Regions from separate parts of the Massilibacterium senegalense genome, predicted to be linked through region 2. Evidence: predicted binding sites of a transcription regulator. Region 2 holds the regulator's gene; the other holds the start of a gene.
What was found. The regulator CtsR, encoded in region 2, represses protease genes until heat stress. The targets are predictions, from matches to a motif close to ATGGTCAATAAAGGTCAAACA.

Region 1: the regulator CtsR is predicted to act here: its motif matches at 8,184-8,204, upstream of clpP (ATP-dependent Clp endopeptidase proteolytic subunit ClpP).

Annotation. Positions count from the first base shown of each region.
Region 1 covers NZ_LN831786.1:1,664,488-1,680,692, reverse strand. Annotated here, with positions in the region: gene BN1372_RS11760 (DUF1648 domain-containing protein) at 1-23, opposite strand, end outside; gene BN1372_RS11755 (hypothetical protein) at 92-544, opposite strand; gene BN1372_RS11750 (tetratricopeptide repeat protein) at 934-2,526, shown strand; gene trxB (thioredoxin-disulfide reductase) at 2,639-3,586, shown strand; gene BN1372_RS11740 (NUDIX hydrolase) at 3,922-4,380, shown strand; gene rapZ (RNase adapter RapZ) at 4,398-5,288, shown strand; gene BN1372_RS11730 (gluconeogenesis factor YvcK family protein) at 5,291-6,256, shown strand; gene whiA (DNA-binding protein WhiA) at 6,273-7,226, shown strand; gene BN1372_RS11720 (HPr family phosphocarrier protein) at 7,243-7,497, shown strand; gene clpP (ATP-dependent Clp endopeptidase proteolytic subunit ClpP) at 7,544-8,131, opposite strand; gene BN1372_RS11710 (hypothetical protein) at 8,494-8,919, shown strand; tRNA gene BN1372_RS11705 (tRNA-Arg) at 8,965-9,038, opposite strand; gene BN1372_RS11700 (glutaredoxin family protein) at 9,178-9,432, shown strand; gene gap (type I glyceraldehyde-3-phosphate dehydrogenase) at 9,712-10,722, shown strand; gene BN1372_RS11690 (phosphoglycerate kinase) at 10,927-12,111, shown strand; gene tpiA (triose-phosphate isomerase) at 12,136-12,894, shown strand; gene gpmI (2,3-bisphosphoglycerate-independent phosphoglycerate mutase) at 12,891-14,429, shown strand; gene eno (phosphopyruvate hydratase) at 14,489-15,769, shown strand; gene BN1372_RS11670 (cyclic nucleotide-binding domain-containing protein) at 15,892-16,131, shown strand; gene BN1372_RS11665 (Crp/Fnr family transcriptional regulator) at 16,125-16,205, shown strand, end outside.
Region 2 covers NZ_LN831779.1:94,603-110,807, forward strand. Annotated here, with positions in the region: gene sigH (RNA polymerase sporulation sigma factor SigH) at 1-62, opposite strand, end outside; gene BN1372_RS00550 (NYN domain-containing protein) at 88-612, opposite strand; gene rlmB (23S rRNA (guanosine(2251)-2'-O)-methyltransferase RlmB) at 615-1,388, opposite strand; gene BN1372_RS00560 (Mini-ribonuclease 3) at 1,369-1,788, opposite strand; gene cysS (cysteine--tRNA ligase) at 1,788-3,188, opposite strand; gene cysE (serine O-acetyltransferase) at 3,169-3,837, opposite strand; T-box leader at 4,266-4,480, opposite strand; gene gltX (glutamate--tRNA ligase) at 4,547-6,007, opposite strand; gene ispF (2-C-methyl-D-erythritol 2,4-cyclodiphosphate synthase) at 6,095-6,580, opposite strand; gene ispD (2-C-methyl-D-erythritol 4-phosphate cytidylyltransferase) at 6,581-7,279, opposite strand; gene BN1372_RS00590 (PIN/TRAM domain-containing protein) at 7,295-8,383, opposite strand; gene disA (DNA integrity scanning diadenylate cyclase DisA) at 8,537-9,610, opposite strand; gene radA (DNA repair protein RadA) at 9,614-10,990, opposite strand; gene clpC (ATP-dependent protease ATP-binding subunit ClpC) at 11,091-13,514, opposite strand; gene BN1372_RS00610 (protein-arginine kinase McsB) at 13,531-14,595, opposite strand; gene BN1372_RS00615 (protein-arginine kinase activator protein McsA) at 14,592-15,128, opposite strand; gene BN1372_RS00620 (CtsR family transcriptional regulator) at 15,168-15,632, opposite strand; rRNA gene rrf (5S ribosomal RNA) at 15,942-16,057, opposite strand; partial or broken rRNA gene BN1372_RS00630 (23S ribosomal RNA) at 16,110-16,205, opposite strand, start outside.

The sequences.
Region 1 (16,205 bases), on a different contig from region 2:
ATATGTAGTTTATCTTGTTCCAAGTAAATACCCCTTTCAGTAAAGAATGCACGAAAAAAGCCAAAGAAAAGATGTTTCTCTGGCCTAGTTTTTACACCATTCGTTCTATTCGATGTAACACGTACGAAAAATGAATATTTTCGGTTATTTTTAAGAACAACATAAACAATAGTGTTAGTACAATCATACTAACCCATGATAATGATAAGCCAGGAATTAAGTTACTGATAAGTAGTAAAAAGAAAAAGAGGAAAATAGTTTCGACGATGGAAACGATATATTTTTGCCCGCCATTTTTTGTTTGGAGAACAAGTTGCATAAACATCGCGACAACAATTTCAAAAATAAGCGCAAAGACAAAGAAAAATAATAGACTAAGAGAGACATAGAGTAATGTTTTCGTTGAATCAACGGTTATGTGGAGTGCGTTAATATTGCTTAATAAATAGAGGATCACATAGTTAAGGAGAAACATACTACTTAAACTGAACATAAACACCCCAATCATCTGAATGTACATTTTTGCCCCATTTTTACGATTCATCCCATCACCTTCCTTTGAAGTTAGTAGTTTCAAAAACGAGAGACCGAAAAGATATGTGCTTATATTTTACCAAAAAATACAACAAATTGCACGGATTATGTTAGAAAATATAACATAGGGTAGAGGATTCGCTTATGGTGGTTTCTATGAGCAAGCGCCCTCCACTTTTTATATTTTTTTCTTTTTTCTATTTCTATCGTTTAGTCTGTGTGATAAAGTGATAATAAGGAAGATGAACGGACGAATTGGTTATTTTTGTGTGTTTGTTTTATTAGTTGTTATTGATAAGTAACTCCATTCTTAGTCTAGTTATTGGGGTTATTTTCTTATGGAGTAAAGATCAATTAGAGTATGATAGAGCATCGATTATTTAGATAAATGGAGGAGTCATGGGGTCAAAAAAAACATCGAAACAACAAGGAAAACTTTTGCATTTTGTAAAAGATGGAGAGTATTTTTTTCAAAAAGGTTTAAAGTATTATGATCAAAATCAAGTTAGTAAGGCGAAACAATGTTTTGAAAGGGCGTGGAAATACGATCCGCTAGAGCCTATTTATGCGTGTCAGCTTGCTTCCGTTCTTTCAGAATTAGGGGAATACGAGAGATCCAATAAATTATTTAAAGAAGTGTTAGAAAAGCATGATTCAACCCTGTATGAATGTTATTTTTTTATGGCACATAATTATGCACATATGGGGTTATTTTCAGAAGCTAAAAGATATGCTGAACAATATTTAAAAGAAGAGACAGCTGGTGATCTAGCAGAAGAAGCACAAGAATTATTAGAAGTACTAAGTGATGATTTCGGACAATTGTTACAAGATATGTTATATGAAGATGATTTAATTCAGGAATACGAACGAATTTTTCAACTGTTAGAGAGCGGAAACATTTATTTAGCAAAAGCTAGTTTAAAAAAGATGATTCAAAAATATCCTGATTTTCATCAAGCATACAATCATTTAGCGCTTATTTATTTATATTTAGGAAATGAAAAAAGGTGTTTCGAAGTCATTCAGGGAGCATTAGAAAAAAGTCCAGGAAGTATTCATTTACTTTGTTCTCTTTCGATTTATTATCGTTTTGTTGGGGATAAAAAACGGCTAGCGGAATATCGTCAGTTGTTACAAAATATTTATCCGATAGATGAAAGCGGTCAGTTAAAGGTAGGGATTACCCTTATTTTATTAGGGGAATATGAGCGGGGGTATGAATGGTTACGAAAATTATCCAATAAAGGCTACCATCACTATCCGTCGTTTCAATTTTGGTATGATGTTGCATTTCAAGGGAAATCGGGTAAAGAAGTAGTGATTGATCCGATGAATATTCCGATTGATCGGATGTCGTATGTTTTTTCGATTTTAATGGACATGCCGTTGCAACAGGAACAACTGTACAAGCTTATTTTAAATAAAGATAATGTTCCGTACGTGTTTTACAAAATTGCTGTATATCATTTATTAGGTGAAATGGATGAAGTAAAACAACTAGCTGGTCTTTTGTTAATCGAGCAAGAAGGAACGGAAGAAACATATGAAGCATTGAAACAATTTTGTGTAAAAGAAACAGCCACCCCGTTAATGACACATGTAGCGGCGATTATGATGTTTCATTTGCAACCATACAAAGATGTGGTCATCCAAATAGGTGAAGAAGTTTCGGTATTGCATAATGTGTTTGAATGTCGGCATGATGCTTCAATGATTTACGATTTTCTTCATTATTTAAACTATAAATGGGGTACATTATCAAAAGAAGCGTATAGGCAATTATTAAAAGAAGGGCTTGTGTTCGTTAAAAAGTGTGAACAGCAAAATCTTTCCCATTCGTTTGTAGGAATGACGGCAGCTTTTGATTATGTTTGGCAAAAAGATAAAATGACTTATCCGATTACCCAGAAGGAAATTGCCACGAAATATATGATTTCCGTATCTACAGTGCAAAAATATGTGCACATTGTACGGGACGTGTTAAAGTAATGGCAAAATAAGTAGGGGGGATATATACCCCCATGAGCATATAATTTTACTTTTATCCTTGATTTGAATACGATAAAGATAATAGTTTGACAATGTGAAGGAGTGGATACTAGTGTCAGAAGAAAAAATTTATGACGTAATTATCGCAGGAGCAGGTCCTGCTGGAATGACAGCAGCGGTGTATGCATCACGTGCAAACTTAGATACATTAATGATTGAACGTGGTGTACCTGGTGGTCAAATGGCAAATACAGAAGAAGTAGAAAACTATCCTGGATTTGAATCTATTTTAGGTCCAGAACTTTCAAATAAAATGTTTGAACATGCGAAAAAATTCGGTGCAGAATATGCATATGGAGACATTACGGATTTAAAAGACGGCAAAGAATATAAAACAGTCGTATGTGGCGATACAGAATACAAAGGCCGTACAGTTATTATCGCAACGGGTGCCCAATATCGTAAATTAGGTGCTCCTGGTGAAAAAGAATTAGCAGGTCGTGGCGTGTCTTATTGTGCTGTATGTGATGGTGCCTTCTTTAAAGGAAAAGAACTAGCAGTTATCGGTGGTGGTGATTCTGCAGTAGAAGAAGGAATTTATTTAACACGCTTTGCATCAAAAGTAACGATTATTCACCGTCGTGATCAATTACGTGCGCAAAAAATTATTCAAGATCGTGCATTTGCAAATGAAAAAATTGACTTTATGTGGAACCAAACAGTAAAAAGTATTAATGAAAAAGACGGAAAAGTTGGTTCTTTAACATTAACAAACACACAAACAGGTGAAGAAACAGAATTTAATGCAGACGGTGTATTTATTTACATTGGCATGAATCCACTTTCTGATTTTGCGAAAAATCTTGGAATAGTAAATGAAAATGGATATATCGAAACAAACGAACAAATGGAAACGAAAGTACCTGGAATTTATGCAGCTGGTGACATTCGTGAAAAAGAACTTCGTCAAATCGTAACAGCTACTGGTGATGGAAGTATTGCAGCACAAGCAGCACAAAGTTACATTGAAAACTTAAAAGAAGAGCTTGGCGTAAAATAAAAGAACGACAAGTAGCGCAGGGTTTTAAACCTGTGGATAAGGGGTATTTTTGTAAAGATTGCTTCATAAAAAAGACATCTTTTCTTAATGTTTTTGTAACATAAATCTAACAAAAAAGTCGTATGATAAAGAAGAGTAAGCGACCCCCTATTTGTGATATAGATTATAGAAGGCCGGAATGAAACATATGATGATGTTTTGTTCTGGTTCTTTTTTTGTGTAGAGCGCTAGAAATGGCGGTTTTGATTGAGTAGACAAGGTAATCATAGTATACTGAAACTTAAATACAGATTATAGGTGAAATCGTGGTTGTGTAGAGTAGAAGAGGTGAGCATATGCAACGCGTAACAAATTGTGTGTTATTAAAAGATGATCAACTATTATTACTACAAAAACCGAGACGCGATTGGTGGGTTGCTCCAGGTGGAAAAATGGAGAGCGGTGAAACTGTAAAAGAAAGCGTCATTCGGGAGTATCGAGAAGAAACTGGCATATATTTAAGTAACCCAACGTTAAAAGGGATTTTTACTATTCAAATAAAAGAAGGAACCGAGATTATGTCAGAGTGGATGATGTTTACCTTTTTTGCAACGGAATTTGAAGGAGAAAACGTGTCAGTATGCGAGGAAGGCACGTTAGCTTGGCATCATAAAGATGCTATCGCTGCATTGGAAATGGCACCAGGTGACTATCATATTATTGATTATATGGTGAAAGGAAAAGGGACCATTTACGGTTTGTTTACGTACACCCCAGATTTTGAATTATTGTCATATCGGATTCAACCGTCCTAAGGAGGAAAGGAAAATACATGGAGGCAAATGCACAGAAAGAATATCAATTAGTTATTATTACAGGGATGAGTGGCGCCGGAAAAACCGTTGCTATTCAAAGTTTTGAAGATTTAGGATTTTTTTGTGTAGATAATTTGCCACCGACACTTTTACCTAAATTTATCGAGCTTGTTGGAGAATCTGACGGAAAAATGAATAAAGTGGCGTTAGGAATGGATTTACGTGGTCGAGAGTTTTTTGATGCACTAATAGAAATGATTGATAATCCTGAAGTAACCGACCAATTTAAAATTGAAATTTTATTTTTAGATGCAAAAAATCCAGCGCTCGTTCGTCGTTACAAAGAAACGAGACGCTCTCATCCTCTTGCTAAAACGGGATCTCCGTTAAAAGGTATTCAAAAAGAACGGGAAATGTTAGAAGATTTAAAAGGAAGATCCCAACGAATTATTGATACAACCGACTTAACCCCACGTCAATTACGTGAACGAATTATTCACGTATATTCAAAAGAAAATCAACCAACATTTACGGTTCAAGTGATGAGCTTCGGATTTAAATATGGGTTACCAATCGATGCAGATTTAGTATTTGATGTGCGGTTTTTACCTAATCCACATTATGTCAATCACCTTCGTCCGAAAACAGGGCTGCAAGAAGAAGTATCTTCATATGTGTTAAAATGGTCAGAAACGCAACAGTTTATTGAAAAATTATTAGATTTGCTTAATTTTATGCTTCCACAATATAAACGGGAAGGGAAAAGTCAACTTGTTATCGCTATTGGGTGCACAGGGGGAAAACACCGTTCTGTGACTATCGCAGAATATTTAACGCATTATTATGCTAGCGAATATTCTACGCACGTTGCCCATAGAGATATTGAAAAAGGAAGGAAGACGACATAGATATGGATCAGATGATACCGAAAGTCGTTGTCATCGGGGGTGGAACAGGGTTATCTGTTTTACTTCGAGCGCTAAAAAAGTTTCGTGTTGATATTACAGCAGTAGTGACAGTGGCGGACGACGGCGGTAGTTCAGGGATTTTAAGGGATGAATTAGACATTCCTCCACCAGGTGACGTTCGAAATGTGCTCGTTGCTTTGTCGGAAGGAGAGCCTTTAATTGAAAAAGTGTTTCAGCACCGATTTTTACATGGAAATGGCATTTCTGGTCATTCGTTAGGAAATTTATTGCTTGCTGCGATGACGTCGATTACAGGTGATTTTGTTTCAGGGATTAAAGAAATTAGTCGCGTGTTAAATATACGTGGGCGAGTATTACCATCTGCGAACCAAGGTGTCATTTTAAGTGCTAAAATGAAAGATGGTACCATTGTACAAGGGGAATCTAAAATTCCATTAGCCAAAAAAGAAATTGATTATGTTTTTTTAAATACACCAGATGTAAAAGCATTGCCTGAAAGCGTAGAAGCCATTTTAGAAGCAGATTTAATTATCATGGGACCAGGTAGTTTATATACGAGTATTATCCCCAATTTACTCGTACCAGAGATTCAAGAAGCGGTTTGTCACGCACCAGGGAAAAAAGTGTATATTTGCAATGTCATGACGCAGTACGGGGAAACGACGAACTTTACGGCTAGTGACCATGTGAAAGCATTATTAAAACACATTGATTGCAATCAATTATTAGATATGATTGTCGTCAATGATGCAGACATTCCAATGAATGTATTACGTCGTTATACAGAAAAAGGAGCGGTTCCTGTAGTATGTGATCTCGAGCACTTGCAACAGTATGCTCCTGTTGTGATTCATGATCATTTTGTAAAATTTGACGAGCCGTTTATTCGTCACGATGCGAAAAAAATTTCCCGCTTACTCGTAAATACAATAAGAGAAAAAGAATAGAAGGGTGGGGGGGCATATGTCATTTGCTTCAGATACGAAAAAAGAACTTACAATGCTTGAAGTTGATGATTGTTGCGCAAAATCAGAGCTTGCCGCATTAATTCGGATGAATGGTGTCATTTCTTTATCCAGTGAAAAAGCATCTTTAAATGTCTCGACTGAAAATGCCGCGATTGCACGAAGAATCTATTCCTTAATTAAGCGATTATATCCACAAGTGCATGTGGATGTTATCGTTCGGAAAAAAATGCGCTTGAAAAAAAATAATGTTTATATCGTTCGGGTCACAAAAGATGCTAAAATGATGATAACGAGTTTGCAAATCATGACGAGTGATTATCGTTTTAACCGGGCAATTCCTAGTGAATTTACGGCAAAAACTTGTTGTAAGCGTTCTTATTTACGTGGCGCATTTCTTGCAGGTGGATCTGTTAACAATCCACAAACATCATCGTATCATCTAGAAATTTTTTCGCTGTATGAAGAACATAATCAAGCGTTATGCGATCTAATGAATACGTTTGATTTAAATGTGAAAACACTAGAAAGAAAAAAAGGATTTATCACTTATTTAAAAGAGGGCGAAAAAATCACTGAATTTTTAAATATCATCGGTGCACATCAAGCATTATTACGGTTTGAAGACGTCCGTATCGTAAAAGATATGCGTAATTCAGTGAACCGACTAGTGAATTGCGAAACGGCTAATTTAAACAAAACAATCGGTGCTTCTATTCGTCAGGTAGAAAATATTCGTTATATTGAAAAAACAATTGGTTTAGATGCATTACCTGATAAATTACGAGAAATCGCCGAATTACGTATGAAACATAAAGATGTAACATTAAAAGAATTAGGTGAAATGGTTGAGGGAGAAACCATTAGTAAATCCGGTATTAATCATCGTTTAAGAAAAATTGATGAGATTGCAAACAAAGTTCGTAGTGGTGAGTATGTGAATTCCAAATAAATGAGGAGGAGATACCGTGTTACAAAAAACGGTTACCGTAAAATTGAAAACAGGTCTTCAAGCCCGAATTGCTGCACAATTTGTGCAAGAAGCAAATCGTTTTAGTTCGGATATTTATTTAGAGAAAGATAACAAAAAAGTAAATGCAAAAAGTATTATGGGGATCATGAGTTTAGCTGTTGGTCCAGGAGTGGACGTTATACTAGAGGTAGATGGACCAGACGAAGAGACAGCACTTAACTCGTTAGTTGCTTTCGTTGAAAAAGAATAAAAAAAGTTATCGAGAATGTTCTCGATAACTTTTTTTATTACGACCATTATTTTTTTGTTGGTTCAAACACATCATCGATTAAACCGTATTCTTTTGCTTTGTAAGCAGACATAAAGTTATCACGATCTGTGTCACGTTCGATGACTTCTAATGGTTGACCTGTGCGTTCTGCTAAAATGTTGTTTAATTTTTCTTTCATTTCAATAATACGTTTTGCATGAATCGCAATATCACTTGCTTGACCTTGTGTTCCACCAAGTGGCTGATGGATCATGATTTCGCTGTTTGGAAGGGCAAAGCGTTTTCCTTTTTCCCCAGCAGCAAGTAAAAATGCACCCATAGATGCTGCCATACCGATACAAATAGTAGAAACTTTTGGTTTAATAAATTGCATGGTATCGTAAATAGCCATACCTGATGTGATCGAACCACCAGGGCTATTAATGTATAGCGAAATATCTTTATCAGGGTCTTCTGCTGCTAAGAAAAGAAGCTGAGCTACGATAGAGTTTGCTACATTATCATCAATAGCGCTACCAAGTAAAATAATACGATCTTTTAAAAGACGTGAATAAATATCATACGCACGTTCCCCACGATTAGTTTGTTCAATAACTGTAGGAATTAAATTCATACTTTTTCTCCTCCTTGATTAAAGGTGAATCGTTTAATTTTATGATACAAAAAAGGTCAAGATAGGTCAAATAAAAAACCTTATTTTCATATTAACTATATTCGCCCTTATTTTTGTTTCCCCTTTTTGGAATAATATACTACATTTTTGTATTTTTATTACCATATTTTATTTTGAAATGCAGTAATTCATTATTTTTATAATTAGTTACATATCGTATAGATTACCTTATTTTTATACATTTAATTACTTTTTCATATTACTTTATAACTGAAATTGGTAATTTAAATGACAAGTAAGTGGATGTATTTATAAAATAATAGTATAGTTGGATGATTATTGAAGGGAAAGGGGATCGAAAGATGATGAGAAAATTTTTTCTTCCATTTTCACAAAAAAGAAATAAAAAAGTGTTTTTAGCTTTTTTAAAAGAAGGAAAAAAAGCATCGTGGCCAGTAACGATTTATACAATATACAAACATTATTTTGAATATGAGATGAATCAAGTACCAGAATATCAATTTGCTGAGTGGCTCTCAAATTGGAAAGATAGTGAAGAACACATAAAATTTATTTTAAAACAATTTTCGGAAGAACAACTAATAGAATTCTTTGAGAATTATGAGGATTGGGTGGATTTACATTTTGAAACATATAATATGAGAAAAAAGGGAACAAGATTTTCCAACCTTATTGATAATCAAGAACTAGATGAAAGAGCAAAGAAAATATTGTTTTGCATAGTATCTGAATTAAACGATGTGTTACGAAAAGTAAAAATAAAATAAGGCATAAAAAAAGACGAGCTGTATCTACTCGTCTTTTCTTATTAGCGCGCTCGGAGGGATTCGAACCCCCGACACATGGTACCGGAAACCATTGCTCTATCCAGCTGAGCTACGAGCGCATATGACAAAGAATATTATAATATAATGATGAAACTTTTGCAATAACAAAAAATAACCGTTGCGCTCTGTCTCCCAAACGATAAAATAAAAGTAATACATCTTTTGTCACGGGTAGACAAGAAAAAAGGGGCTGCTTACATGCTAGTAGTAAACGTTTATATGAGAGAAAAATGTGGACTTTGCGAAGACGCGATACAGGTGCTTGATTTTTTAAGCCGAAAGTTACCGCTAGATGTTCAATTAATTAATATTGAAAAAGATGACGATTTACATGAAAAATATCAATTAGTTATTCCAGTCATTGAAGCATGTGGCAAAGAAATTGCATATGGGATTGTATCAACCGTTGATTTAGAACAACGCTTACGAGAATGTCTTAATCAACAAATGTAAGACTTACTTTTTAGAGTAAGTCTTTTTTATTTAGGATGGAAAGTTTTTCTGCATTATGAATAGAGTGATTTTCTGCTTAGTGAGGAATACTTCATAATGGGATTTTTCTTATAGTAGAGAGTGCTTCACTTCTTATGAATCCAGTTGCGGGCGCTATAGGCTCGAGTCATAAGTCATCTTGCTCCATGAGGAAAGATCGCCTCATTCCGCAAGCTGTCTTATGCTAGTCGCTTATACCCAATCGCCCTCCACTTTTTTGTTATGAAAGGTAGGTTTTGTATGGGTAAGGTGAGAGTTGCTATTAATGGTTTAGGTCGTATTGGTCGTCTTGTTTTGCGAGAAGCGATGGATCAGTCATTTTTGGAAGTTGTGGCGGTGAATGATGTGTCGGATGGAGCGGTGTTGGCACATTTATTACAATACGACACGATTCATCGCACGTATGAAAAAGAAGTGGCATATAAAGAAGGAGAGTTAAAAATAGCACAGCATGTCATTCCTTTTTATCATGAAAAAGAACCAAAAAAATTGCCTTGGAAAGCGTTGGAGGTTGATGTGGTCATTGAATCAACTGGCAAATTTACTGACCGCGAATCTGCTTTTCAACATATTAAAGCCGGAGCGAAAAAAGTGATTATTTCCGCTCCGGCAAAAGACGAAGATGTGACGATTGTGATGGGAGTAAACGAGGAGACGTATGACCCAACTAAACATATGATTCTTTCTAACGCTTCTTGTACGACGAATTGTTTAGCACCTTTTTTAAAAAAAGTACATGAAACGTTTTCCATTTGTCGCGGCTTAATGACGACGGTTCACTCGTATACGAATGATCAACGAGTGCTTGACTTTCCGCATAAAGATCTGAGACGTGCAAGAGCTGCTGCGGAAAATATCATTCCAACCACAACAGGTGCTGCAAAAGCGGTCGGAAAAGTGTTACCGGAGTTAAAAGGAAAATTAACTGGTCTTGCGATTCGTGTTCCGACTGCTAATGTATCTCTTTCGGATATCGTGGTAGAAGTCGAAAAAGAAACGACGGTAGAAGAAATAAATCATCTGTTCCAAACTGCGTCTGAAGGAGAATTGAAAGGGATTTTAGGATATAGTGAACGACCACTCGTGTCTTCTGATTATATCGGGACAAAAGAATCTGCCACCATTGATGCGTTAAGCACGATGGTGATGGACGGAAATATGATAAAAATTGTCGCTTGGTACGATAATGAAATAGGCTATTCCAATCGTTTGTTAGATTTAGTCGACTATCTAGGGCAAAAAGGTATATAATAGAATCGGGAAAAAGGGGGGAAACTCATAATTCTTCCCTTTTTTCTGCATTTTCCCTTGATACAATTGCTAACTATTTATAAAATATATGAAGAATTTTGTCTTTTTATTTTACGAAGCAGAGAGGTCAGAAAAGATAACCAATAAACGGTTCGAATTCTCCTTTCAAACAATAAAGAAATCGAGTTTAGGAGGACTTGTTTCATGAACAAGAAGTGTGTATGCGATATTGATGTAAAAGGAAAGCGCGTGTTATGTCGCGTAGATTTTAACGTTCCTTTAGAAAATGGGGTCATTACAGATGATACTCGTATTGAAGCGTCATTACCAACGATTCAATACTTAATAAAAAAAGGTGCGAAAGTTATTTTAGCGACGCACTTAGGACGTCCAAAAGGTCAAGTTGTGGAAGAACTACGTCTAGATCCAGTGGCAAAACGTTTAGGTGAACTGCTTCAACAGGATGTAATCAAAACAGACGAGGCAGTTGGAGAAGAAGTAGAGAAAGCGATTGCAAACATGCAAGATGGCGATGTGCTATTACTTGAAAACGTACGCTTTTATCCTGGCGAAGAAAAAAATGATCCAGCATTTGCACAAGCATTATCTCAATTAGCAGATATTTATGTAAATGACGCATTTGGAACAGCACACCGAGCACATGCAACAACAGCAGGAGTGGCATCATACATACCAGCCGTTGCAGGATGCTTGATGGAAAAAGAACTAGAAATATTAGATGGTGCTTTACTGAATCCAAAACGCCCGTTTACTGCTATTATCGGTGGGGCAAAAGTAAAAGATAAGATTGATGTTATCGAAAATTTATTAACAAAAGTAGACAATCTAATCGTCGGTGGGGGCATGGCGAATACGTTTGTTTATGCATTAGGTCATTCTGTTGGTAAATCACTTTGCGAAGAAGATAAATTAGAAGTAGCCAAACAATTAATCGCAAAAGCGAAACAAAACAATGTAAACTTTTTACTTCCCGTTGATTTGGTATGTGCAGATGAGTTTAAAAATGATGCGAAAACAGTAGTTTGTGATATTAACGAAATTCCAAACGACTATATGGCGTTAGATATTGGGCCAAAAACAATTGAAGCATATAAAAATGTCGTCAACCAATCTAAATTAGTCATTTGGAACGGACCGATGGGTGTATTTGAAATGGATGCTTTTGCAAACGGAACAAAACAAGTAGCGGAAGCGTTAGCAAGTTCTAAAGAAACATATACTGTTATCGGTGGTGGTGATTCTGCAGCAGCTGCGCAGAAATTTAACGTAGCAAATCAAATGGATCACATTTCTACTGGTGGCGGTGCTTCGTTAGAGTTTATGGAAGGGAAAGAACTTCCAGGTGTTGTCGTATTAAACGATCGATAATTTGATCATGGAAGGAGAAAAAAATTGAGAAAACCAATTCTTGCAGCAAACTGGAAAATGCATAAAACATTACAAGAAGCTGTTCAATTTGTCAATGACATGAAAACACAACTTCCAAGTCGTGACATTGTGGATACAGTCATTTGTGCACCGGCTTTGTTTATTCCTGCAATGCTTGATGCAGCGCAATCATCGGCACTTGAAATTGGTGCGCAAACGATGCACTTCGAACAAAGCGGAGCATTTACCGGGGAAATTAGTCCTGTTATGTTAGAAGATTTAGGTGTAAAATATTGTATTATCGGTCATTCCGAACGAAGAGAACTTTTTCACGAAACGGATTATACTGTAAATAAAAAGATGCAAGCCGCGTTTAAACATCACATTACACCAATTGTTTGTGTCGGTGAAACACTAAGCGAACGAGAAGTGAATGCGACAAAAGTAAAAGTCCAAAAACAAGTAGAATTAGCATTTGCCAATGTGGAAAAAGAACAAGCAAAACAAGCGGTTATTGCCTATGAACCAATTTGGGCAATCGGAACAGGGAAAACCCCTTCTAGCGCTGATGCAAATGAAGTTTGTGGACAAATTCGAGAAGAAATTGAAAAATTGTATGACAAAGAAACGAGCGGAGCCATTCGAATTCAATATGGTGGTAGTGTCAACCCATCTAATATTGAATCGCTAATGAACGAAGAACATATCGATGGAGCATTAATTGGTGGCGCAAGTTTAGATGTGCAGTCTTTTGTGACAATGTTAGGAGCGATTAAAAAATGACAAAAAAAGGACCAGTTGCGTTAATTATTCTAGATGGATTTGGTTTGCGAAACGAAACAAAAGGAAATGCTGTAGCGCATGCACACAAGCCAAATTTCGATCAATATTGGAATGAGTTTCCTCATACCACATTAACTGCTTGCGGAGAAGCAGTAGGATTACCAGAAGGACAAATGGGAAATTCAGAAGTTGGTCATTTGAATATTGGAGCAGGTCGTATTGTATATCAAAGTTTAACCAGAATTAATCTTTCTATTCGCGAACGTGATTTCTTTGAAAATGAAGAATTTAAAAAAGCGATGGATTATGCGAAAAAACATCAATCTGCTTTGCATTTATTAGGATTATTATCAGACGGCGGTATTCATAGTCATAATAGTCATTTATACGCTTTACTAGAAATGGCAAAAGAACAACAAGTAGAACGCGTCTATGTTCATGCGTTTTTAGATGGACGTGACGTAGGTCCGACAACAGCGAAACAATATCTTCAAGAACTAGAAGATAAAATGGCAGAAATCGGCGTTGGGGAATTAGCTACGGTATCTGGACGTTATTACGCGATGGACCGCGATCGTCGTTGGGACCGTGTAGAAAAATGTTACCGTGCAATGACATACGGAGAAGGCCCAGCATATCAAGATCCACTTACATTAGTAGACGATTCTTATAGCAAAGAAGTATACGACGAATTTGTCATTCCAAGTGTTATCGTAAAAGAAGACGGCACACCTGTTGGAAAAGTAGAAGATAACGATGCGATGATTTTCTTTAACTTCCGTCCAGACCGTGCAATCCAATTATCACGTGTTTTTACGAATGAAACGTTTGAAGAAATCAACCGCGGGGAAGGGTTTCCAAAGGCCACTTATTTCGTTTGTATGATGCCATATAGTGAAACTGTGGATGGGACTATTGCATTTCCTAAAATAAACTTAGATAATACTTTTGGGGACGTCGTTTCTCGTCACGGATTAAAACAGCTTAGAATTGCCGAAACGGAAAAGTACCCACATGTGACATTTTTCTTTAGCGGTGGACGCGAAGAAACATTTCCAGGAGAAGACCGGATCTTAATCGATTCTCCGAAAGTAGCAACGTATGACTTAAAACCTGAAATGAGCGCATACGAAGTAACAGAAGCATTAGTAAAAGAAATCGAAGCAGAAAAATACGATACGATTATTTTAAACTTTGCTAATCCAGATATGGTTGGGCATTCCGGAATGCTTGAACCAACGAAAAAGGCAATTGAAGCGGTAGATGAGTGTCTCGGCAAAGTCGTCCGTGCCCTATTAGAAAAGGGAGGGACTGCGTTAATTACAGCAGACCATGGCAACGCGGATGAAGTAGTGACGTTAGAAGGAAATCCGATGACAGCTCATACGGTAAACCCAGTTCCGCTTATCGTAACAAAAAAAGGATTAGAACTTCGTGAAGGCGGTATTTTAGGGGATTTAATTCCTACGATGCTAGAACTATTAGAAGTCGAACAACCGAAAGAAATGACCGGTCAAACGCTTATTAACAAGTAATTTTCTTCATCAACGCAAAAAAAAGACCAACAAATGATGAAAAAAAGGAGAGAACAAACATGACAGCGATTATTGATGTTTATGCTCGCGAAGTGCTTGATTCACGTGGTAATCCAACAGTGGAAGTGGAAGTTTACACAGAATCAGGTTTCGGTCGTGCTTTAGTGCCAAGCGGTGCCTCTACTGGTGAATACGAAGCAGTAGAATTACGTGACGGCGACAAAGATCGTTATTTAGGCAAAGGTGTAACAAAAGCAGTAGATCACGTAAATGAAGTGATTGCACCTGAATTAGTAGGATTAGATGCAACAGATCAAGTAGGTATTGATTACTTATTATTAGAACTTGATGGAACAGACAACAAAGGTAAATTAGGAGCAAACGCTATCTTAGGCGTTTCAATGGCTGTGGCGCGCGCGGCTGCTGATTCTTTAGGCTTACCTTTATACACTTACCTAGGTGGATTTAATGCAAAAACATTACCGGTACCAATGATGAATATCTTAAACGGCGGTGCACACGCTGATAATAATGTGGATATCCAAGAATTTATGGTAATGCCAGTTGGCGCAGCTGATTTTAAAGAAGCATTACGTATGGGTGCAGAAATTTTCCATAGCTTACGTAAAGTACTTCAAGCAAAAGGCCTTAACACTGCAGTAGGGGACGAAGGTGGATTCGCACCCAACTTAAGTTCGAACGAAGAAGCACTTCAAACAATTATCGAAGCAATCGAAGCAGCAGGTTACAAACCAGGAGAAGAAGTGAAGTTGGCGTTAGACGTAGCGTCTTCTGAACTTTACAAAGATGGTAAATACGTACTTGCTGGTGAAGGTGTAGAAAAAACATCGGAAGAAATGATTGCGTTTTATGAAGAATTAACAAGCAAATACCCAATTGTTTCAATCGAAGACGGTTTAGACGAAAACGATTGGGAAGGTTGGGAAAAATTAACCGCTGCACTTGGCGACAAAGTACAACTCGTTGGCGACGACTTATTCGTCACAAATACGAAAAAATTATCAGAAGGAATTGCACGGAATGTAGGAAACGCAATTCTTGTAAAAGTGAACCAAATCGGTACATTAACAGAAACATTCGAAGCGATTGAAATGGCAAAACGCGCTGGTTACACAGCTGTTATCTCTCACCGCTCTGGTGAAACCGAAGACAGCACAATTGCTGACATCGCGGTAGCAACAAACGCTGGTCAAATCAAAACAGGTGCACCATCTCGTACAGACCGCGTAGCAAAATATAACCAATTACTTCGAATTGAAGACGAGTTAACAGTTAGCAACTACCCAGGTGTAGAAGCTTTCTATAACTTAAAAAAATAATACAACAAAAACTTCTTTAGACAGTTTACCTGTTTAAAGAAGTTTTTTTATTTTCCCCAGACCGAGCTCATCACCGTTTTTTGTTTTTGCATGGTAAGATGTTGTGGAGAGGGGGTTGTTTGGTGAGTAGACGTGAGTGGGGAGATGTGTTTCCTTTTTGGCGTGAAATAACGGAAGAGGAATGGGACAGGGTAAATCCATCTGTTCAAAAAGTAACAGCTGGAACAATTGTTTTTTTGGAAGGGGATGCGATTCCGTTTGTTCCGCTTGTGCTTTTAGGTAGTATTCGTGTGTATAAAATGAATGAGCAGGGAGGGAATCAACGTTATATCGAGTCCGAAAAGGGAAGTCTTGTGTGTTGATGGTAACGAGTGTTTTAGGAGAGCAACCATATCCGGCATTTGCCGTTGCCGAAGAAGATACCCACATGTTCGTT
Region 2 (16,205 bases):
TCTGCATCTGTTAAATCACGATATTCCACCAATACTTGATTCTTTTTTAAGCTCATGCCCATTCCTCCGATCGCTATCCTTTATTTTTTAAGGTGCATTTCCTCTCCGTAGCTGTTCTAATTTTTCCGTTACTTCTTTTGGAAAAACATCTGAAACGGTTACTTTTTGTTGATTGCGAGGTGCTTGCATTTCACCAATATCGACCTCAATATCCTTGCGCATTTTTTCAATCTCCCTCAATAATTCCCTTGCAGAAATACGTAAAGCCCCTTGCCCAAAAATTTGCCATTGTTCTGTATAGTCACTCGTTGCGACTGTAATTTGTGTTTTGGCGTTATTTAATTGTATAGCCAACTTTTCAATTTTTTTATCTGCAATTTCTTTTTCTTGCGTATAAATCACTTCCACACCAGCATAGGTAGATGTTTTTTCCACACCTTTTTGTAGGTGGGCGTCAAACACAACGATGACACGAAGTCCTTTATATGCCTTATATTCCGCCATCATTTCCACTAGTTGATCCCGCGCTTTAGCAAAGTCTTCTTCTTTTAATTTTTGCAAATCATACGAAGCGCCGATAACGTTATAACCGTCTACAAGTAAAATCTCCATCGCTATTCTCCGGTTACCGCTCGTTTTCGAAAGACTTCATACATCAATAAACTGCCTGCGACACTAGCATTTAACGATGTAACTTGTCCTTTCATCGGCAATGAATAGACGAAGTCACAGTGCTTTAATACGAGTCGACTAATGCCTTTTCCTTCGCTCCCGATGACGATTGCAAGTGGCATATCTCCATCTAATGAGCGAAAATCATCTTTCGCAGAAGCATCGGTACCGACAATCCATACACCGCGTTGTTTTAACTCTTCTATCGTTTGCGCTAAGTTTGTGACACGACAAACCGGTACATATTCGATCGCTCCCGCTGATGTTTTTGCTACAACGGCCGTTAATTGCGCCGAACGTCGATTCGGAATAATAATGCCATGTGCACCAACAGCATCTGCTGTTCGCATAATCGAACCAAGATTATGGGGATCTTCTATTTCATCTAAAATAAGAAAGAATGGTTGCTCCTTTTTTTCTTCTGCTGCTTGAAATAAATCATCTAATGACGCATAAGAATAAGGGGCAACCGATGCAACAACCCCTTGGTGTTGCATCGCGCCATGAACGGGACCAATAAGCCCGTCAATTTTTTGTTTTGGTACGTGTTGAACAACGATTTTCTTTTGTTTAGCTAATTCTTTCACTTTTTGTACTTGCCCTTTTTGAGTGCCTTCTGCAATCAAAATTTTATTAATCGGCCGGTTCGCTTTTAATGCTTCGATGACTGGGTTTTTCCCAACGATCCATTCTTCATTATGAACTTGTTCCACCATTTTCTGTCCCTTCTTCTACAACCTTTATCGTGAAATCAATGATTTCATGGAGTCGGTCTGTTGATTGTTGTAAATATAAATATCCAAGTAAAGCTTCCATACCGGTTGAAAGACGATACGTTTTCATATCTGTATTTTTTGGTGATGCGTGTGATTTCGCATTTCTTCCTCGCTTAATAATTTGCACTTCTTCATCTGTTAGCATTTCTGCTTCTAAAAGTGCATATGCGACTCTTGCTTGCGCTTTTGCTGATACGTAATGCGTCGCTGCTTGATGCAATTTATTCGGTCGTACCTTTCCTTGCTCAATTAAGTATCGACGAATATACGTTTCTAAAATGGCATCTCCCATATACGCCAGCGCAAGACCATTTAATTGTCTTACCTCTTGTTTTTCCATTATCCTCTTCTCCAACGAATTCCTTGTGGTGTATCTTCTAAGATGATTCCTTGTTCTTTTAATTGATCACGAATTTGATCTGCTAACTGAAAATGCCTCTCTTTTCTTGCTTTGTTACGTTTTTGAATCAGCTCTTCTATTTCTTCGTCTAATAGCGCCTCTTTTGTTTCCATATTAATGCCTAATACCGTTAAAATTTCGTTAAATATTTGTAAAAATTCCATTAATACTTTTTCTGTCGTATTCGTTTCTTGTAAATATTTATTTGCTTCTTTTGCTAATTCAAATAAAATCGATACGGCATTCGCTGTATTAAAATCATCATCCATTTCTTCGATGAATCGGTCGCGGTATTGTCCGATAGTCGCTAACCATTCATCGTCTTTTTCCCCTAAATTCACCGTTTTTTCGAGTCGATGCTTCACATTTTGAAGAACCGTTTGAATTCGTTCAAATCCATTTTGTGCACTTTGAATCAATTCCTCGTTGAAGTTGATTGGGTGTCTGTAATGGACCGATAACATGAAAAAGCGAATGACTTGCGGAGAATATTGTTGAATGATGTCATGAACTAAAATAAAGTTTCCAAGTGACTTCGACATTTTCTCATTGTTGATATTAATATATCCATTATGCATCCAATAGTTAGCAAATGGTTTTCCTGTCATCGCTTCTGATTGGGCGATTTCATTTTCATGATGCGGGAATGTTAAATCGTGTCCACCTGCATGGATGTCAATTGTTTCCCCTAAATATTTATGAATCATTGCAGAACATTCAATATGCCATCCTGGACGACCTTTGCCCCACGGACTATCCCAAGAAATTTCGCCTTCTTTTTCTGCTTTCCATAACGCAAAGTCTAATGGGTCTTCTTTTTTATCCCCAACAGTAATTCTTGCTCCCGCTTGCAATTCATCCACCGGTTGTTGCGAAAGCTTTCCGTATCCTTCAAACTCGCGCGTTCTAAAATACACATCGCCATCTACTTCATAGGCAAATCCTTTTTCGACTAACGTTTCAATAAAGGAAATGATTTCTGGAATACATTCCGTTACCCGCGGATGAACGTCTGCTTGTTTCACTCCAAGCGCACTTACATCTTCAAAATAAGCTTGGATAAAACGCTCTGCAATCGTCGTCACGTCTGTATTTAATTCTTTTGCTGCTTTAATTAATTTATCATCTACATCGGTAAAGTTTGATACATATTGCACGTCATATCCACGATATTCAAAATAACGACGAACGGTATCAAATACAATCGCCGGTCTCGCATTTCCGATATGAATATAGTTGTATACCGTAGGTCCGCACACGTACATTTTTACTTTCCCTTGCTCCAACGGTTCAAACGGCTCTTTTTTTCTTGTTAATGTATTATAAATTTGAATTGCCATTTTCCTTTTCACTCCTTATGTTTTGTTCCAATTGTTGTTTTAGTTGTTGAATTTCTTCTTCTAATCGTTGCATCCGGTCCGCTACTGGATCTGGTAATTCGTGATGATTTAATTGATGCGTTACTCGTTTTCCATCTTGCACAACGACACGTCCAGGAATGCCAACGACTGTTGAATTAGGCGGTACATTTTTTAAAACGACAGAACCCCCGCCTACTTTTGAGTTTTTTCCAATCGTAATCGAACCTAACACTTTCGCACCCGTTGCAATTAACACATTATCCTCAATCGTCGGATGCCGTTTCCCTTTTTCTTTCCCTGTTCCACCTAAAGTAACACCTTGATAAATCGTCACATTATCTCCAATTTCGCACGTTTCGCCAATCACTACCCCCATCCCATGGTCGATAAAAAAGCGCCTGCCTATTTTAGCACCAGGATGAATTTCAATGCCGGTTAAAAACCGGCTAAATTGAGACAGCACTCGTGCCAAATATTTAAATTTATACTTCCATAATCCATGGGCTATCCGGTGCATCCAAATCGCGTGTAACCCCGAATAGGTTGTAATTACTTCAAAATAATTTCTCGCTGCTGGGTCTTGATCAAATACAACATCTACATCTTCTTTTAATAATTTAAAAAACATCGTACATCCCTCCAACTATCGTGTATAAAAAAAGCGCAGGGGGGCTTACTTTGCGACAGAGTAATAAGGCACACGATGGAAGAGGCGCCTCTTTGCCTCTGGAATCGGGGGACTTATTACGGCAGTCGCTAACCTCCCAGAGCTGGATGATAAAAAAAGCGCAGGGCGTTCGTTCAGGGACGACAAGCATAAGACAGCTTGCGCAATGAGGTGATTTTTCCTCATGGAGCAAGATGGCTTATGACTCGAGCCCCTAGCGCCCGGAGCTGGATGATAAAAAAAGCGGAGATGGGCTCGCTTAACGACGGAGCTATAAGGCGAAGGGCGGAAAAGGCGGTCTTTGCCTCTGGAGCACTTTGACTTATAGCGGAAAGCGTTAGCCTATCGCAGCTGGATGATAAAAAAAAGCGCCCCTGTGTCCATAAAAACACAGAGACGCTGTTTGCGCGGTCCCACTCTGTTTAGGTTTCCCCTCACTTTGCACTTTCTAACGGGCGTGACCCGCTTTTATCTACTCAACATTTTTTCGATAAAAGACTCCGAGGTGCATGTTCAAAAGTGTCGTTATAAACTGCTTTCAGCCAGTGACAGTTCTCTCTATCATAACGGGAAACTTTTTACTTTTCCTCATCAACGTTTTCATTTTCTTCATCGCTTTTCTTGATATTATCATATTATAAACTACAAGAAAAGTGAATAAAATAGCTTTTTACGCCTCAAGCCATTTTTTTAAGCGATTTATTACAACGTCTTTTCCTAATAGATGGAGGGCATTAGGAAGTTCCGGTCCGTGTGTAGCACCTGTTGTCACAACACGAATTGGCATAAATAATTTTTTCCCTTTATGTCCAGTTGCTTTTTGTGTTGCTTTAATGGCTTTTTTAATCGATTCTGGTGAAAAATCTTCCGCAGCATCTAATTGTTCCAATAACCCAGCAAATACTTCTTTTACTTGTTCTTCTTCTAATATTGTACGTGCTTCTTCGTCATAATCGATATGTTCACGGAAGAAAATATCTGTTAATTCGACAATCTCCGCACCATAGCTCATTTGTTCTTGGTACAAGCTCACTAATTCTCGTGCCCATTGTTCTTGTTCTGGTGTTAACGTTTCTGGCAAACATCCTGCTTTTTGTAAGTGTGGCACACTTAATTTTACAACGTCCTCTAACTCTTTTTGTTTCATGTATTGGTTATTCATCCATGCTAATTTTTTCGTATCAAAAACAGCTGGTGATTTAGACACGCGCTCTAATGAAAATTGTTCGATTAATTGATCTAAAGTAAAGATCTCTTCTTCCCCAATAGGAGACCAACCGAGAAGTGCAATAAAGTTTACAATTGCTTCTGGTAAATAACCGAGCTCTGCATATTGTTCAACAAATTGAATAATCGATTCATCGCGTTTACTCATTTTTTGACGATCTTCATTTAAAATTAACGATGCGTGTGCAAATGTAGGGACTTCCCAACCAAGTGCTTGATAGATTAATACTTGTCGTGGTGTGTTAGATAAATGTTCTTCCGCACGAATAACATGGGTAATTTTCATTAAATAATCGTCCACTGTTACCGCAAAGTTATACGTCGGAATGCCACCAGTACGAGCAATGATGAAGTCACCGATACCGTCTGATTCAAATTCTACATGTCCACGTACTGCATCGTCAAATGCAATTACTTGGCCTTCTGGTACACGGAAACGAACAACTGGTGTACGTCCTTCTTTTTCAAATGCTTCGCGTTGTTCTGCTGTTAAATTGCGATGAGCACCGCTATATTTTGGCATTTCTCCGCGTGCAAGCTGCTCTTCCCGTTCTTTTTCAAGCTCTTCTTTTGTCATGTAACAATAATAAGCTTTTCCTTCTGCGAGCAGTTGATCTACATATTTTTTATAAATATCTAACCGATCCATGCTTCGGTACGGGCCAAAGTCTCCGCCTACATCAATACTTTCATCCCATTCTAAACCGAGCCATTTTAAACTACTGAAAATTTTTTCTTCCCCATTTTCAATGTTACGCTCTTGGTCTGTATCTTCAATTCGAACGATAAATTTCCCATTGTTATGACGCGCAAATAAATAGTTAAATAAAGCTGTACGTGCACCGCCGATATGTAAATGACCTGTTGGTGACGGAGCGAAGCGCACTCTTATTTCTTCTGACATGCTTATACACCTTCCATTCCATTCTTTTAAACAATCTTTATTGTAACACCAAATCTAATGCTCGTTAAGTAGCAGCACACAAGCCACTTAAACAGTTTCCCGTTTTTGTAACATCACAACAGAAAGCGCTGCGATCCCTTCCTCCCGACCGACGAATCCAAGTTGTTCCGTTGTTGTTGCTTTTACATTCACTTGTTCTACCGATGCTTCTAGCAACGTAGCGATTTGTTCTTTCATCGCTTGAATGTGCGGTGCCATTTTTGGCTTTTGCGCCATAATCGTACAATCAATATTGACGAGTTCATACCCTTTTTCTTTTACTAATTGAAAGGCATCTGCTAACAATTTTTTAGAATCTGCATCTTTATACTTCCTATCGGTATCTGGGAAATGACGACCGATATCCCCTTCGCCACTTGCACCTAAACATGCGTCCGTTACAGCATGAAGTAACACGTCTGCATCGGAATGCCCAAGCAATCCTTTTTCATAAGGAATCGTAATACCGCCAATAATGAGCGGGCGACCTTCTACTAATTTATGTACATCAAAACCTTGTCCCACACGAAACATCTAGTTGCCTCCTTGTGCTTTCCGTTTTTCTAAAATCGCTTTTGCGAAATATAAGTCTTCTTGTGTTGTTATTTTAATATTATCGTAATCCCCTGGAACAATCGAGACAAAACCTCCCGCATATTCTACAAGGCTAGCATCATCTGTTCCTAGCATACCCTCTGCTAACGCTTTATCATGCGCTGCTTGAATCGTGGACAAGCGAAAAGCTTGTGGCGTTTGAACCGCCCACAAGCTTTTTCGATCCACTGTTTCGGTTACGATTTCATTTTCTACTTTTTTAATCGTATCTTTTACCGGTACGGCTACAATTGCTGCACCGTACACTGACACTTTCTCTACTAAGCGGTGGATTGCGTCTATCATAATAAAAGGGCGCGCACCGTCGTGGATTAACACAATTGCTTCTTCCGAAGAAACATTTTTTAACCCTTCGTACACACTATGTTGCCGTTCTTTCCCACCCGGTGTAATACAATCTACTTTCGCTAACCCATATTCGTTTACAAGCGATGCTAAAATATCTAATTCGAGCGGGGCACCGACTAAAATAATACGTTCACACCAATTATCTTTTTCAAACACCAATAACGTATGAACAATCATCGGAATCTGATTGATTTCAATAAGTTGCTTATTTTTCGATGCACCCATTCGTTTTCCTTGTCCAGCTGCTAATACAATTACTTCATATGTCATGTCATTCACCTATTTTTACAATGCTTTTTCAAGCGGTTTTGGCTTTGCAAAAATCATTCGCCCCGCTGATGTTTGAAGAACACTCGTTACAATCACTTCGATTGTTTGACCGATATAATTACGTCCTTCTTCTACTACAATCATTGTACCATCATCTAAATATGCTACGCCTTGATTGTGCTCTTTTCCGTCTTTAATGACTTGCACGTGTAATTCTTCCCCTGGTAACACAACTGGTTTTACTGCATTCGCTAAATCATTAATATTTAATACTGCTACTTTTTGTAATTCACATACTTTATTTAAATTAAAATCATTCGTTACGACAACGCCTGACGTGATTTTTGCTAATTTAACTAACTTGCTATCTACTTCTTGAATATCTTCAAAGTCGCCTTCATAAATTTCAACCGGAATATCTAATTCCTTTTGAATTTTATTTAAAATATCTAATCCTCGTCGACCGCGGTTTCGTTTTAATGCATCAGAAGAATCTGCAATATGTTGTAATTCTTCTAACACGAACTGCGGGATTACGAGTACACCTTCTAAAAAGCCCGTTTGACAAATATCTGCAATCCGTCCGTCAATAATGACGCTCGTATCTAAAATTTTCAAATGACGTCCTTCTTCATACTCTCGTTTCAACTGTTTTTCCTTTTGTTGCATACGGCCTTGGAAAGAAAAGACCCCCATTAACTCATCGCGTTTTCGGAATCCAACTTGAAAACCTAAATAGCCTAAAAAAATCGTAATCAACGGAATTAAAATCATATTAATTAACTCAATATTTAACGCGCTTAACGGTAGTTGCGAGAAAAAAGCAACAATTAATCCGATAATTAACCCTAGTGTCCCGAATAACAAATCCGCCACAGGCGCTTTCACAATACGTTCTTCTACTAATTTAAAAAATTCCACGATAAGATCTGCTAGCCAAAGCGAGAAAACAAAAAATATAAGTCCACCTAAAATCGCACCGGAGAACGGATGGTATATCCAAGTTGGAAAAATATCCGTTACACTAAAGAAGTTCGGACCATAAAAGTAACCAAGCACACTCCCGATAAACGTTAATAAAATTTGAATAATTCGTTTAATAATCATAACAGCGTCACCTCCTTATCCATTATGTGGTGAAATCTTTATTTTAAACCTGCTATTATTAAAAGCTTTCGTCAATTAACTTCTTGTTATGTCTTACATTCCCTTTTTCCAAGAAGTAAATAGTACATTTTTATTACAGACACAAAAGAATCAAACATGTCGTTCAAAGAATAATTGGTCTTCGATTCGTTTTAACCCTTCCTTTACTTTACGGGCACGCACTTCTCCAATTCCATCCACATCATCTAACTCTTCAATAGTCGCTTTCATCACATTGTTAATCACTTTAAAACGTTCGACAATATTATCGATAACGCTAGAAGGTAAATGTGGAATTTTATGCAAAATACGATATCCTTTTGGTGCCACAATTTCATCTCGTAAATTCGAAAAATTAGAATACCCTAACAATTTCATAATCGTCTGATCTTCTAGCAATTCGTCCCGCATCGATTTTTTCAATGTGTCTAACAACTTATTCACACTAACATTCGTGTCTTTTGCATAGTCTTTAATAAGCAACTTTGCTTCTTTATCGATATTTGAAACGAGTTCATCCATTTGCATTTGAATGAGACGACCTTCTGTTCCGAGTTCGTCCACATAACTTAAAATTTCATTTTTAATCCGCAACACAATTTCAATTTGATGAATCACTTGTACGACATCATGAAACGTTACCAATTCCTCTAACTCTAACGCACCTAAATTCGTAATACTTTGTTCATATACGTTTTTATATTTTTCTAACGTTTGCAATGCTTGATTCGCTTTTGTTAAAATCATCCCCATGTCTTGTAACGAATATTTAAAATCACCTTGATACAGGGTAATGACATTACGGCGTTGTGAAATCGCAATCACGAGATGTCCCGTCTGTTTTGCAACCCGTTCTGCCGTACGATGACGCATTCCTGTTTCGCTCGTTTCAATGTTTGGATCCGGTGTTAATTGTGTATTGGCATATAAAATTTTGGATACATCATTGCTTAATATAATCGCTCCGTCCATTTTGGATAATTCATATAAAAAAGATGGAGAATACGAACAGTGTAATTGGAACCCACCATCGACAATTTTCTTCATTTTGTCACTATAACCGAGGACAATTAACCCACCTGTATTCGCACGTAATACATTATCCATCCCGTCTCGGAGCGGTGATCCTGGTGCAACGATGTGTAAAATATCTTTTAGCGATAACTCTTTCTTTTGTTGTTCCATCCTTTATCCCCCTAGTGCATAATACAAAGCATCCGAAACGGTTTCGACCCCAATCACTTCTACCCTTTTTGGAGTCGTCCAGTTACCTAAGTTTTTTGCTGGAATAATCATTCGTTGAAAACCTAATTTAGCCGCTTCTGCCACGCGCTGCTCGATACGCGACACACGTCTCACTTCTCCTGTTAACCCAACTTCTCCAATAAATACATCGGTTGGACGAGTAGGTTCATCGCGGAAACTTGACGCAATACTGACGACAATGGCTAAATCAATTGCGGGCTCATCAATTTTCACACCACCCGCTACTTTAATATATGCATCTTGTGTTTGTAATAACATTCCAACTCGTTTTTCAAGCACAGCCATTAATAGTGAAATTCGGTTATGGTCTACTCCTGTTGCCATCCGCCTCGGATTACCAAAGCTGGTCGGTGATACGAGTGCTTGAATCTCCACAAGCATCGGCCGCGTCCCCTCCATCGAAGCGACAACTGTAGAACCAGCCACCCCATTTGTCCGTTCTTCAAGAAAAATTTCTGAAGGATTTAATACTTCTGCTAACCCTTCCTCTTTCATTTCAAAAATGCCCATTTCATTCGTAGAACCAAATCGGTTTTTAACCGCCCGTAAAATCCGGTACGTATGATGACGTTCCCCTTCAAAATAAAGAACCGTATCAACCATATGCTCAAGCATTCTCGGTCCTGCAATCGCTCCGTCTTTCGTCACATGTCCCACGATAAAAATCGCAATATTTAACGTTTTAGCAAGACGCATAATATGCCCTGTACATTCCCGTACTTGCGACACACTTCCAGGAGCGCTCGTAATGTCTTCCCGGTAAATTGTTTGAATGGAGTCAATGACGACAAATCGTGGTTGCATTTCTTTAATCATATGTTCAATCAATTCTAAATTGGTTTCAGACAATAGAAATAATTTTTCGGTCGCGATATGAAGTCGATCTGCTCGAATCTTCGTTTGTTTCATCGATTCTTCCCCAGAAATGTATAAAACAGGGTGGTTTAACGAAGCTAATTGCGCGGACATTTGTAGTAACAGTGTCGATTTCCCAATCCCAGGGTCACCACCAATCAAAATTAACGAACCAGGAACCACACCGCCACCTAACACGCGATTAAACTCTTTCATTTTCGTTTGTATCCGAATTTCATCGGTTCGCTCTACGTTGGTAATCGGAGTTGCTTTTAAACTTCTTCGATCACTTGATGTACCAAATGGTTGATGGCGACTTTTTTCCGTTACCACGACTTCTTCCACCATCGTATTCCACGTCCCACACCCTGGACATTTCCCCATCCATTTCGGTGATTCGTAGCCACATTCTGTACAAACAAATTTTGTTTTCTGTTTCGCCATGTTCTCCCCCCTTTATTACTATTTAAACGTATTCTTCATTACTTTTATTGTAACGTAAAAAAAAGCTGGAAGAAACGTTATTTCTCTTCCAGCTTCTTTCTTACAACGATTTTACAATAAATTGATCATCTGCATAATCTACTTGTACGCTTTGTCCTTTTTTAATCGTTCCTTTTAAAAGCTCTTCCGATAATAAATCTTCCACTTTTCTTTGTAAAGCTCGACGTAACGGACGAGCTCCGTATTCTGGATCAAATCCTTCTTCGGTAATTTTCTTAATCGCAGCATCCGTTAACGATAATTCCATGTCTTGCTCTTTCATACGTACTTGCAACTCTTTGACCATCAATTTCACGATTTCTTCAATATGAGGTTTTTCAAGAGGATGGAATACAATCGTTTCATCAATCCGGTTTAAAAACTCTGGTCGGAAAGAACGTTTCAATTCCTCTAACACTATTGCCTTCATATCTTTATATGCTGAATCACTAGACTCAACCACAAATCCAAGATGTTTTTGTCGTTTTAATGTACTTGCACCGACATTCGACGTCATAATAATAACCGTATTTCTAAAATCAACGGTACGACCTTTCGAGTCCGTTAAACGACCATCTTCTAGTACTTGAAGTAAAATATTAAATACTTCTGGATGTGCTTTTTCAATTTCATCTAATAGCACGACAGAATATGGTTTACGACGTACTTTTTCTGTTAATTGTCCACCTTCTTCATATCCAACATAACCAGGCGGAGAACCAACAAGACGACTTGTCGCGTGTTTTTCCATGTATTCACTCATGTCAATTCGGATAATCGCATCTTCATCACCAAACAGTGATTCTGCTACCGCACGGGCTAATTCTGTTTTCCCGACACCTGTTGGACCGAGGAAAATAAAGGAGCCGATTGGACGTTTCGGATCTTTTAATCCAGCATGCGCACGACGAACCGCTTTCGAAATAGCTTTAATGGCTTCTTCTTGACCAATGACACGTTTATGAAGAATGTTTTCCATATTCAATAAACGTTCTGTCTCTTCTTGTTCTAACTTTGTGACGGGAACTCCTGTCCAGCTCGTCACAACCATAGCAATGTCCTGTGCGGTTACTTCGCTATTTTCCTGGCCTTGTTTCGCTTTCCATTGTTGTTTTGTCTCTTCTAGTTCTTCACTTAAACGTTGTTCAGAATCGCGTAATGATGCTGCCTTTTCAAACTCTTGGCTTTGTACCGCTGCTTCTTTTTCTTTCCGCACTTCTTCTAATTTATTTTCGAGTTCTTTTAAATTAGGTGGAATTGTATACGAACGTAAACGAACTTTTGATGCTGCTTCATCAATTAAGTCAATCGCTTTATCAGGTAAAAAACGGTCCGAAATGTAGCGATCTGATAATTTTACAGCAGCTTCTATTGCTTCATCTGTAATTGTTACGCGGTGATGCGCTTCGTAACGATCGCGTAACCCTTTTAAAATTTGAATAGATTCGTCGTTCGTTGGCTCATCAACTTGAATTGGTTGGAAACGACGTTCTAACGCTGCATCTTTTTCAATATATTTTCGGTATTCATCCAGTGTTGTCGCACCAATACATTGCAATTCCCCACGAGCTAGTGCAGGTTTTAAAATGTTGGAAGCATCAATAGCACCTTCCGCGCCACCTGCACCAATTAACGTGTGTAACTCATCAATGAAGAGAATAACGTTGCCTGCTTGACGAATTTCGTCCATTACTTTTTTCAGACGATCTTCGAATTCTCCGCGGTATTTCGTACCTGCAACAACAGTACCCATATCTAATGTCATCACACGTTTATCGCGAAGCGTTTCTGGCACCTCGTTATTAATAATTTGTTGTGCTAACCCTTCTGCAATAGCCGTTTTCCCGACACCCGGTTCCCCGATTAATACCGGATTGTTTTTTGTTCTGCGGCTTAATACTTCGATCACACGTTGAATTTCTTTGCTACGCCCAATAACAGGATCTAATGTCCCTTCTTTTGCCACCGCAGTTAAATCGCGAGCTAAACTATCTAGCGTAGGGGTATTTGCATTCATTTGTGGTTGTTGCCCGTTATTTCCGTTCGGTTCTGTACTTCCTAAAAGTTGTAGCACTTGCTGGCGCGCTTTATTTAAACTTACACCTAAGTTATTTAACACACGAGCAGCTACGCCTTCTCCTTCACGAATTAATCCAAGTAAAATATGTTCTGTTCCAACGTACGTATGACCTAATTTACGTGCTTCATCCATCGATAATTCAATGACTTTTTTCGCACGCGGTGTATAATGAAGTGGTTGTTGTCCTTCTTCTCCACGACCGATTAACGTTTCTACTTCTTCTTGAATTTTTTCTGGATTTAGGTTTAATGCTAATAAAGCTTTGGCAGCAATTCCTTCTCCTTCACGGACTAACCCGAGTAAAATATGTTCTGTTCCAATATTGTTATGCCCTAAACGCACTGCTTCTTCTTGTGCAAGAGCTAATACTTTCTGTGCACGTTCTGTAAATCTACCAAACATCATAGACACATACGCCTCCTTATGATTCTACTTGTAATCGTTCTCGAATAAGTGTTGCCCTTCGAATATCTCGTTCTAGAGCAGTTAGTGGTTTACCTGCATATTTTTGTAAAAATCCTGGTTGTGTCAGAATGATTAGTTCACTTAAAATATTTCGTGATATTCCTTTAATAATACCCAAATCTATTCCTAAACGAACATCAGACAAACATTTTGCTGCTTCTTTTGATTCGATAATGCGACTGTTCGCTAACAGTCCATAGGAGCGAAAGACTTTATCTTCTAGTTGAATCCTCGATGCATGAAACAACTGTTCCCGAGCCCGACGTTCATGTTGAATAAGCTGTAACGTTATTCCTTCTAAATCATGAATCATATCCTTCTCTGTTTTTCCTAGCGTCATTTGATTCGAAACTTGAAATAGATTTCCTCTCGCTTCACTACCTTCTCCGTAAATACCACGAACGACAAAACCAACTTGATTAATTGCTGGGATAATTCGATTTATTTGTCCGGTCAACGTTAAAACAGGTAAATGCATCATAACGGATGCTCGCAATCCAGTTCCGACGTTCGTTGGACAACTAGTTAAATATCCGTATTTTTCATCAAATGCATAATCTAAACGTTTTTCTAAAAAATCATCGACTTTATTTGCCAATTGCAATGCTTCTTCTAATTGAAAACCCGGATATAAACATTGGATACGAATATGATCTTCTTCATTCACCATGACACTGACGGATTCTTGACGATTCAAAAAAACAGCTCCATGCAAAGATTCGCTTGCTAAACTTGGACTAATCAAATGCTTTTCGACTAATGCTAACTTTTCAATCGGTTCAATTTCATCCATCAATATCCATTCAAATTGATCAAATGATTGTAAATCTTCTATCCTAATCTTTTCTTGAAGATGACAAATGAGTGTTGCATTCTTTTCTTCATCCGCAATGGTGGAAAAAGGGAAGTTTTTTAAATTTCTTGCTAAGCGAACTCGACTGCTTAACACGATATCCGCTTCAGGTCCTTCTTGTTTCATCCAAGGGCTCATCGCTTCATTAAAAAATGGATGTAAACTCATGATGACTCACCCCGACTATCCGTTAACTGCTTTTCTAAACGCTTAATTTGATCACGAATCGTAGCAGCTTCTTCAAATGCCTCTTTTTCCACACATTGTTGTAACTGTCGTTTCAACTCTTCTATTTGTTTTTTCATATGAAGATCTACCCCAGCTCGTTTTGGGACTTTCCCTCGATGTTCCGTATTGCCACCGTGTACACGTTTTAAAATGGGATCTATTCGATTCTTAAACGTGTGATAACAATCCGTACAACCAAATCTTCCACGTTTGACGACTTGTTCAAATGTCATGTTACAAGTCGGACAATGTTCTTCTTGTACATATGAAACAGACTGTTTTTGTTGAAATGGTTGCTCAAAACTAAGTAATCCACTTAATAAATCATGAATTGAAAAACTATTAGAACCAGGAATATGTTTCCCTTTTTCTCTTGCACACTGTTCACACACATGCACTTCTTCTACTTGCCCATTCACAATTTTCGTAAAGTGCAATGTAGCTTCTCGTTGTTGACATTGTTGACAAAGCATACGAATAAATGCCCCCCCTTTTTCAGAATGGCTTTAAAATTACCGTATTCGATATCGTAATGTATAAATCATCGTTTTTAAAATCGTAGCCCTTAATTCATCTATATTTTGTACATGGTCATAGAGTGATTGATCCATTACACTCATCATCATATTTGCTTCTCGCTTCGTAATCACATCTTCTTCTAATAAACGAAGGATTACATCTTCTGCTGAATGTTGTGAAATTTGATGTCCAATAAGATGGAGTAGTTGATCAATTAAATGAACATGATTATCTAATTCAACCTTAATAATTCGAATATATCCTCCACCACCTCGTTTACTTTCCACAACATATCCTTTTTCCATCGTAAAGCGAGTATTGATAACATAATTAATTTGTGAGGGCACGCATTGAAATTGTTCAGCTATCTCATTACGCTTTATCTCTATCACTTTTTCTTCACTGATATTCAAGATTCGTTTTAAATACGCCTCAATAACATCTGAAATATTTCGCACCGTCCCTCCCCCTTCTCTGACTTTGACTATCTTTGACCTTAATCACATTATAAAATGGTTTTTTTATTGTTGCAACTAATTTACCTTTCCCTTTCTTTGCTCGCTACCATTGTTGCAAGATATCTCCACTAAACTATTGTGTGACTCGACATTTTTTCTCTTTTTGGCTGAATCAATTTCTTCTATCATTCTGTTAAGTTCCTTACTTATATCATTACCTTTTTTAGTTTATAATATTCCTATTTTTCTCTTGCTTTCACCACGCAAAAAAAGAAGTTAGTGAATGTTCACTAACTTCTTTTCTCAGTTGCCTGGCAACGTCCTACTCTCACAAGGGGAAACCCCTCACTACCATCGGCGCAAAAGAGCTTAACTTCCGTGTTCGGCATGGGAACGGGTGTGACCTCTTTGCCATTATCACCAGACAAGTTATTCTTTCAAAACCAAATAACGAATATTGTACAACCAATTTAGTATTAGGATAAGCCCTCGACCGATTAGTATCTGTCAGCTACACGTGTCACCACGCTTCTACACCAGACCTATCAACCTCATCATCTATAAGGGGTCTTA